DNA from 2 places in the Lelliottia sp. CFBP8978 genome. Region 2 is predicted to be linked to the other one. Evidence: predicted binding sites of a transcription regulator. Region 2 holds the regulator's gene; the other holds the start of a gene.
What was found. Region 2 encodes LexA, which represses DNA repair genes until DNA is damaged. Its sites were predicted from a motif close to TNCTGTATGTACATACAGNA; they were not measured.
Positions count from the first base shown of each region.

Region 1 (4,215 bases), 2.0 Mb from region 2:
GGAGATATGCACCAGCGGTTTCATCTGTGGGATATCAATCAGCGTCATCAGCTTCTGTTTACTGCGATGGCTAAGAAGATACTCAAACAGTTTAGGTTGTGCGGTTTTCACCTGTTTTGCCATGGCGATAGTGGCGTATACGTCGGCCATCGCATCGTGGGCGTTACTGTGCTCAACGCCGTTGGCGCGGGTCAAATGCTCCAGACGAAAGCTGGGTAAACCGTCATCGTTTTCGGGCCAGTTGATCCCCTCAGGACGCAGGGCATAACAGGCACGCATCACATCCAGCAAATCCCAGCGTGAGTTACGGTTTTGCCAGCTCCAGGCGTAGGGATCGTAGAAATTCCGATACAGCACGTTGCGCGTCACTTCATCATCAAAGCGGATGTTGTTGTAGCCAACGATACACGTATTCGGCACGGTAAAGAGATCGTGAATACGACGGGCAAATTCAGCCTCGATAACCCCTTTCTCACGCGCTTCCTGCGGCGTAATCCCGGTCACCATGACCGCGCCCGGTTGCGGCAGGTAATCATCGGCAGGTTTACAGTAAAAAACGTCCGGCTCGCCAATGATGTTGAAATCGGCATCGGTGCGGATCGCCGCAAACTGCGATGGCCGGTCCAGCGACGGGCTGGTGCCAAAGGTTTCGTAATCGTGGAAGAGGAATGTGGGGAGCGCAGCGGAATCAGACACCAAAAGTACCATCCTGTTGATAAGTTGCTTCGCTATGGTAAACCATCAGCGACGGCTCGCCGAACAAAAAGCGTGTTTGGGCGTCAGATTTGCGAACCATCTTCCGGGGGAAACGTGCTGGCAGTCACATTTTTTTGCAATTTAGCCAGGTAACGAGGCGAGAACTTCCGTAAAAAGGTCAACGATTTTAAATGACCTGAGGATATATCGTTGAAACGCCGTCTGTTTATTGCTGTTTCTTTACTCGCTTCGAGTATCACTTCCGCCTTGGCCGCCAATCCACTGGATTATTCACCGCAGCCGCCCGCCATCCAGGCAGGCTCATGGGTGCTGATGGATTACACTACTGGTCAGATACTAACGGCAGGCAACGAACATCAACAGCGCAATCCGGCCAGTCTTACCAAACTGATGACGGGCTACGTGGTTGATCGTGCAATCGACAGTCATCGTATTACGCCGGACGACATGGTGACCGTCGGGCGCGATGCCTGGGCGAAAGGTAACCCGGTATTTGACGGCTCATCGCTGATGTTTTTGAAAGCAGGGGATCGCGTTTCCGTCCGCGATCTGAGCCGGGGCCTGATTGTGGATTCCGGTAACGACGCCTGTGTGGCGCTTGCCGATCACGTGGCTGGCGGCCAGCCGCAGTTCGTCAAGATGATGAATGACTACGTGCAAAAGCTGAATCTGCACGACACGCACTTCGAAACGGTACACGGGCTGGATGCGCCAGGACAGCACAGTTCAGCCTACGATCTCGCGGTACTCTCGCGCGCCATCATTCACGGTGAGCCAGAGTTCTATCATATGTACAGTGAAAAGAGCCTGACCTGGAATGGTATCACTCAGCAAAACCGTAATGGCCTGCTGTGGGATAAAACCATGAATGTTGATGGCCTGAAGACCGGTCACACTTCCGGGGCTGGTTTCAATCTTATTGCCTCGGCGGTAGACGGCCAGCGCCGCTTGATTGCGGTGATCATGGGCGCGGAAAGTCCGAAAGGGCGTGAAGATCAGGCCCGTAAGCTACTGCACTGGGGCCAGCAAAATTTCGACACCGTCCAGATCTTGCGCAACGGCAAACAAGTGGGGACGGAACGCATCTGGTACGGCGACAAAGAAAGGATTTCGTTGGGCACGGATCAGGATTTTTGGCTGGCGTTGCCAAAAGCTGAAGTCGCCAATATCAAAGCCAAATACGTGCTCGATAAAAAAGAGCTGGAAGCGCCAATCGCTGCGCATCAGCGGGTGGGCGAAATTGAGTTGTATGACCGGGACAAAATTGTTGCGCACTGGCCGCTGGTGACGCTGGAAAGTGTCGGTAAAGGCGGTATGTTCTCCCGTCTCAGCGACTATGTGCATCACAAAGCCTGACGGGCCTAAACAGATCAAAAAGAGCAGACTGGCGCTCCTGCGAGTCTGCTCACATAATAAACACGTCCTGATTGCCGGACATTCATCATCTGCTTTATCGTGTATATATATACAGTAATAAACGGAGGCAGCATGGACTACAGCATTAAGCAGCAGCAAAAGCGTAAGATCGCCGGTTTTCATCTGGTTGGCCCGTGGGAAAAAACCGTTAAGACAGGTTTTGAGCAGCTGACGATGTGGGTTGATGGTCACCACATTCAGCCTCTCGAATGGTTGGCGGTCTACTACGATAATCCGGATGAAGTGCCCGCTGAAAAACTGCGCTGCGATACGGTTGTGACCGTCGCGGACGACTTTGTTATTCCCGCCAACAGCGAAGGGGTGATCCTCACCGAGGTGGCCGCCGGTGACTATGCCGTCGCCACCGCCCGCGTCGAAAACCACGATTTTGCGACTCCCTGGTACAGCTTCTTCAACAGTCTTCTGCAAGACCACCATTATGAGATTGCCCCTAAACCCTGTTTCGAGCGCTATCTGAATGACGGTAACGCCGAGGGGTACTGGGATATCGAAATGTACGTTCCGGTACAAAACAAGGCCGGGTAACCCTTAATTTCCTGGTATTTACGGGGTTTTGCTGTCGGACGTGATGCGTCTGGCAGAAAACCCAGTACAATTGTGATTTGCCGTGTAGATGGAGAGCGGGTGTGCGTCCCGACAAATCATTAACGCCTTTTGAGATCCGTTTGTATCGCCATTACCGTGTCGTGCATGGTTGCCGTATTGCGCTGGCGTTCATTCTCACCTTTTTGCTGGTGCGTCTGCTGCATATTCCCGAAGGAACCTGGCCACTGATCACGCTGGTGGTGATTATGGGACCGATCTCTTTCTGGGGAAACGTGGTTCCGCGCGCGTTTGAGCGTATTGGCGGTACGATCTTTGGTTCTGCGTTAGGGTTGATTGCGCTCAGGCTTGAGCTGATCTCCCTGCCGATTATGCTGATCTGGTGCGCGGGTGCGATGTTCCTGTGCGGCTGGCTGGCACTGGGTAAAAAGCCTTATCAGGCGCTGCTGATTGGGATCACGCTGTCGGTCGTCATTGGCGCCCCGGCTGGCGACATGGCAACAGCGCTATGGCGAAGCGGGGACGTGATTCTGGGATCGCTTTTGGCGATGCTCTTTACCGGTATCTGGCCGCAGCGTGCCTTTATTCATTGGCGTATTCAGATGGCTCACTACGTCACCGCGTTTAACCGCGTTTATCAGGCCGGTTTCTCGCCTAATCTGGTCGAGCGGCCTCGGCTCGAAAAGCACCTGCAAAAAATTCTCAATGACGTTGTGAAAATGCGCGGAATTATCACTCCCGCCAGCAAAGAGACGCGCATTCAGAAATCGATCTTCGAGGCGATCCAGACCGTCAGTCGTAATCTGGTGTGCATACTTGAGTTGCAGATCAATGCCCACTGGGCATCGCGCGCCAGTCACTTTGTCCTGCTGAATGCGCATACCCTGAAGGAGACGCAGCAGATGACGCAGCAAACGCTGCTCACCATCGCTCACGCGCTTTATGAAGGTAATCCACAGCCGATTCTCGCCAATACCGAGCGACTGAATGAAATCGTTGCTGAGCTAAGGCAGTTAATCAGCGAGCATCAGGGGGATAATGTGTCGGAAACGCCTATCCACGGTTATGTCTGGTTGAGCATGGAACTGGCGAGACAGCTGGAGCTTTTGTCACATCTCATTTGCCGGGCGTTGCGCAAATAAAAAGCAGCCATCTCCGGATGTGACGCCTGCTGCTTCGATTCAGCAGCAATTGGGGTTATGATAGGCTTAAACGATATACTCATTGTCATTCGCAGCTGCTGTCAGTAAGGTTATCTGCACAGCGGTTGCTTAAACGAATCCGAATCTCACATTATCAGGGGTATCAAAATGGAAACTACCAAGCCTTCGTTCCAGGATGTTCTGGAATTCGTCCGCCTGTTCCGCCGCAAAAACAAACTGCAGCGTGAAATCCAGGACGTTGAGAAGAAGATCCGTGACAACCAGAAGCGTGTTCTGCTGCTTGATAACCTGAGCGACTACATCAAGCCGGGTATGAGCGTGGAAGCTATCCAGGGCATTATCGCCAGCATGAAAA
Region 1 covers NZ_CM188253.1:2,734,933-2,739,147, reverse strand. The annotation lists gene sbcB (exodeoxyribonuclease I) at 1-696, opposite strand, end outside; gene dacD (serine-type D-Ala-D-Ala carboxypeptidase DacD) at 907-2,073, shown strand; gene sbmC (DNA gyrase inhibitor SbmC) at 2,206-2,679, shown strand; gene SOM82_RS12975 (FUSC family protein) at 2,781-3,839, shown strand; gene SOM82_RS12970 (DUF496 family protein) at 4,008-4,215, shown strand, end outside.
Region 1: the regulator LexA is predicted to act here: its motif matches at 2,171-2,190, upstream of sbmC (DNA gyrase inhibitor SbmC).

Region 2 (4,215 bases):
AGAGATCGTACATCCATGTACGTTCGGGTAGAACTCATTTACCAGCGGTAGTCGTTGCGTTTTTCCCAGTCAACAACCTCTTTTTCCGCCTGGTCTTTCGCGTAGCCATATCGTTCCTGAATCTTACCGACAAGCTGTTCGCGTTTACCTTCAATGACGGTTACGTCATCGTCGGTCAGTTTACCCCACTGTTCTTTCGCTTTACCTTTGAACTGTTTCCAGTTACCGCCGATTTCGTCTTTATTCATAATCAATTCCTCATCGTTCGGTTATCAAGTAAATTCGTATCGTCCGTTACGTTCATTTCCTGCTGGACGTGATAATAATTGTAGATAAGGATTCGGTATGCGTGTTGAGATTCAGAATCTTTAACCATTTCGCCGAACGAAGCCACTATGGGAACCAGGTATTTTTGCGCCAGTGACGACGCCAGATAAGGGCCAGCGACAGGCCCCGCAGCGCCAGAAATACGGCCAGAGCCAGCCACAAACCGTGGTTTCCGAGCCACGGAAGTGTCAACAGGGTTAAGGCGAAGCCCGCTGCCGCCACGGCCATGCTGTTGCGCATTTCCGCGCCGCGCGTCGCGCCAATAAACATACCATCCAGCAAATAGCACCAGACCCCCACCACCGGCAACAAGACCTGCCAGAAGATGTAATGACTCGCCAGCTCGCGTAACTCAGGCAATGTGGTCAGTAGCGCCACAATGTGATTACCAAATAAGGCATAGCTCAGCGCAAAAACGAGCGCCACCAGGCCAGATTGCCTGCACGCGGCACGCCACACGTCCTGCAATTGCCCCGCTTGCCGCGCACCGTAGGCTTGCCCGGAATGGGCTTCTACGGCGTAGGCAAAGCCATCCAGCGCGTAGGCCGTGAAGGTCAGTAACGTCATGAGTACGGCATTGACGGCCACGATCTCTGGACCTAAACGCGCGCCAAAAACCGTCAGCGCGCCAAAGCAGAGCTGTAGCAGCAACGAGCGCAGCATGATGTCGCGGTTCAGCGCCAGCAGTTTACGAATATTGCCACGCCACGCAGTTTTGAGCATCGTCAGCGAGATGCCACGCATCGCGAGCACCCGTTTAACCATCCACAAGCCGATGAAAAATGTGCCGTATTCTGCCACGACGGTCGCCAGAGCCGCCCCCTGCACATTCATGTGCAGGCCCATCACCAGCCACAAATCGAGAACAATATTGAGGAGATTTCCTACCACCAGCAGGATCACCGGCGCCCGGGCATACTGAACGCCAAGCAACCAGCCGAGCAGCACCAGATTCGCCAGGGAGGCCGGAGCGCTGAGCCAGCGGATAGCCAGAAAACGTCGCGCTTGCTCCAGCACGGCTTCGCTCCCGCCCACAATCTGCAACGCCAGATCGATCAGGGGAGTACGCAACAGCACAATCAGCAAACCTGCACCCAGGGCGAGGATCAGCGGCTGAACCAGCGCCCGTGCCAGACGCCGCGGATCTTTGGCGCCAAAAGCCTGAGCGGTAAGCCCCGTCGTGCTCATGCGCAAAAAGAGGAGCAGCATGAAGAGGAAACTGGTCGCCGTAGCGCCGATCGCTACGCCTCCCAGATAAACCGGAGAGTCCAGATGACCAATGACAGCCGTATCGACCAGACCGAGAAGGGGTACGGTGATATTGGAGAAGATCATGGGCAGGGCGAGACGCCACAATGCCTTGTCTGAAGAGGTCAGCAGAGACATGAGCAATTACCGGGAAGGGAAGAACACAGCCAGGCTGCGGTGGGACCACAGCCTGTCAGAGAGAAATTACAGCCACTCACCATTACGGATAACGCCAACTGCCAGCCCTTCAATAGTGAAAGTCTGCTCGCGCAAATCCACAACAATCGGAGAGAACTCGCTGTTTTCTGGCAACAACTGAACAGAGTTACCCTGTTTTTTCAGTCGCTTAACCGTAACTTCGTCGTCAATACGCGCAACAACAACCTGCCCGTTACGCACATCCTGCGTTTTATGTACTGCCAACAGATCGCCATCCAGGATACCGATATCCTTCATGGACATACCGCTGACGCGCAGCAGGAAATCAGCACTCGGTTTAAACATTCCAGGATCGACCTGATAATGCCCTTCGATATGTTGCTGTGCCAGCAAAGGCTCACCCGCTGCAACGCGCCCCACGAGTGGCAGGCCTTCTTCTTCTTCCACCAGCAGACGGATGCCGCGTGAAGCGCCGGAGACAATCTCAAGGACGCCTTTACGTGCCAGCGCTTTGAGGTGCTCTTCAGCGGCATTTGGAGAACGGAAGCCCAGGCGCTGTGCGATTTCCGCACGCGTCGGGGGCATTCCCGTCTGGCTGATATGATCTCTGATCAGATCAAACACCTCTTGCTGTCTGGCCGTTAACGCTTTCATTCCGCCCCCTGGGTGTATATACAGTTATGCTGTGAGTATATACAGTCAAAGGTGAATTTGGAACCAAAAACTGCACAAAAAACCAGAGACTTATTTGAATCTGGAAGGCTTATCGAAAATGTGACCAAAGAAGCGTGCCCCAGGTGATGGCAGCGATGATAATCGCCAGCAACACGGCGGCAGAACCCATGTCTTTCGCACGGCCTGAGAGCTCGTGGAAATCAGAACCGATACGATCCACCACCGCTTCAATAGCACTGTTGAGAATTTCCACTATCATCACCAGAAGAACCGAACCAATGAGCAGAACGCGGGTGATCGCATCCACATCAAGGAAACAGGCGATGATCACCGCGATGATGGCGGCAACCCCTTCCTGGCGGAAAGCAGCCTCATTGATCCATGCGGCGCGGAAACCTTTCCATGAATATCCGGCAGCTTTGATGATTCGGGTTAACCCAGTGGTATTATTGGCCATTAAAAGAACCTTTTCTTAGATTTAGCGTCAATCACTCTCGCTGCGACGCGTATCGCCGCAGCCTGAAGTATGACGGGTAACAACAGAAATTTTGCGCGCTTTCTGTTATCCTTGCGCCGCAATTGCATTATTAACCAGAGGCTTTACATCGTTTATGTCCGGCTGGCCACGAATTTACTACAAATTACTTAATTTACCATTAAGCGTCCTGGTAAAAAGTAAGTCTATCCCGGCGGAACCTGCGCTGGAATTAGGGCTCGATACCTCGCGCCCTATTATGTACGTTTTGCCTTACAACTCGAAGGCAGACTTACTGACGCTGCGCGCCCAATGTCTGGCGCACGACTTACCCGATCCGCTTGAACCCCTTGAGGTCGATGGCACTCTGCTGCCACGCTACGTGTTTATTCACGGCGGGCCTCGCGTGTTTACCTATTACACGCCGAAGGAAGAGTCCATCAAGCTGTTCCACGACTACCTCGATCTGCACCGCAGCAACCCCGATCTGGATGTCCAGATGGTGCCGGTGTCGGTGATGTTTGGTCGTCGTCCGGGACGTCAGAAAGGCGAAGAAAATCCGCCACTGCGTATGCTTAACGGCATTCAAAAATTCTTTGCCGTTTCATGGTTGGGACGCGACAGTTTTGTGCGTTTCTCGCCGTCCGTCTCCTTGCGCCGCATGGCTGACGAACACGGTACCGATAAAATCATCGCGCAAAAACTGGCCCGCGTCGCCCGTATGCACTTCGCCCGTCAGCGCCTGGCGGCCGTTGGGCCACGCCTGCCCGCGCGTCAGGATCTGTTTAATAAACTGCTGGCATCCAAAGCGATTGCCCGCGCGGTTGAAGATGAAGCGCGCAGCAAGAAAATCTCTCACGAGAAAGCCCAGCAGAACGCTATCGCCCTGATGGAAGAGATTGCGGCGAATTTCTCGTATGAAATGATCCGCCTGTCTGACCGTATCCTGAGCTTTACCTGGAACCGTCTCTATCAGGGGATTAACGTCCATAACGCCGAGCGCGTGCGCCAGCTGGCTCACGACGGTCACGAGATCGTCTATGTGCCCTGCCACCGCAGCCACATGGATTATCTGCTGCTTTCGTACGTGCTTTATCACCAGGGGCTGGTGCCGCCGCACATTGCTGCCGGTATCAACCTGAATTTCTGGCCAGCAGGCCCGATTTTCCGCCGCCTGGGCGCGTTCTTTATCCGCCGTACCTTCAAGGGCAATAAGCTCTATTCCACCGTGTTCCGCGAATATCTGGGCGAGCTGTTCAGCCGCGGCTATTCCGTTGAATACTTTGTCGAAGGTGGGCGTTCGCGCACCGGCCGACTGCTTGATCCTAAAA
Region 2 covers NZ_CM188253.1:257,143-261,357, reverse strand. The annotation lists gene SOM82_RS01170 (CsbD family protein) at 39-248, opposite strand; gene dinF (MATE family efflux transporter DinF) at 394-1,713, opposite strand; gene lexA (transcriptional repressor LexA) at 1,780-2,388, opposite strand; gene SOM82_RS01155 (diacylglycerol kinase) at 2,498-2,866, opposite strand; gene plsB (glycerol-3-phosphate 1-O-acyltransferase PlsB) at 3,021-4,215, shown strand, end outside.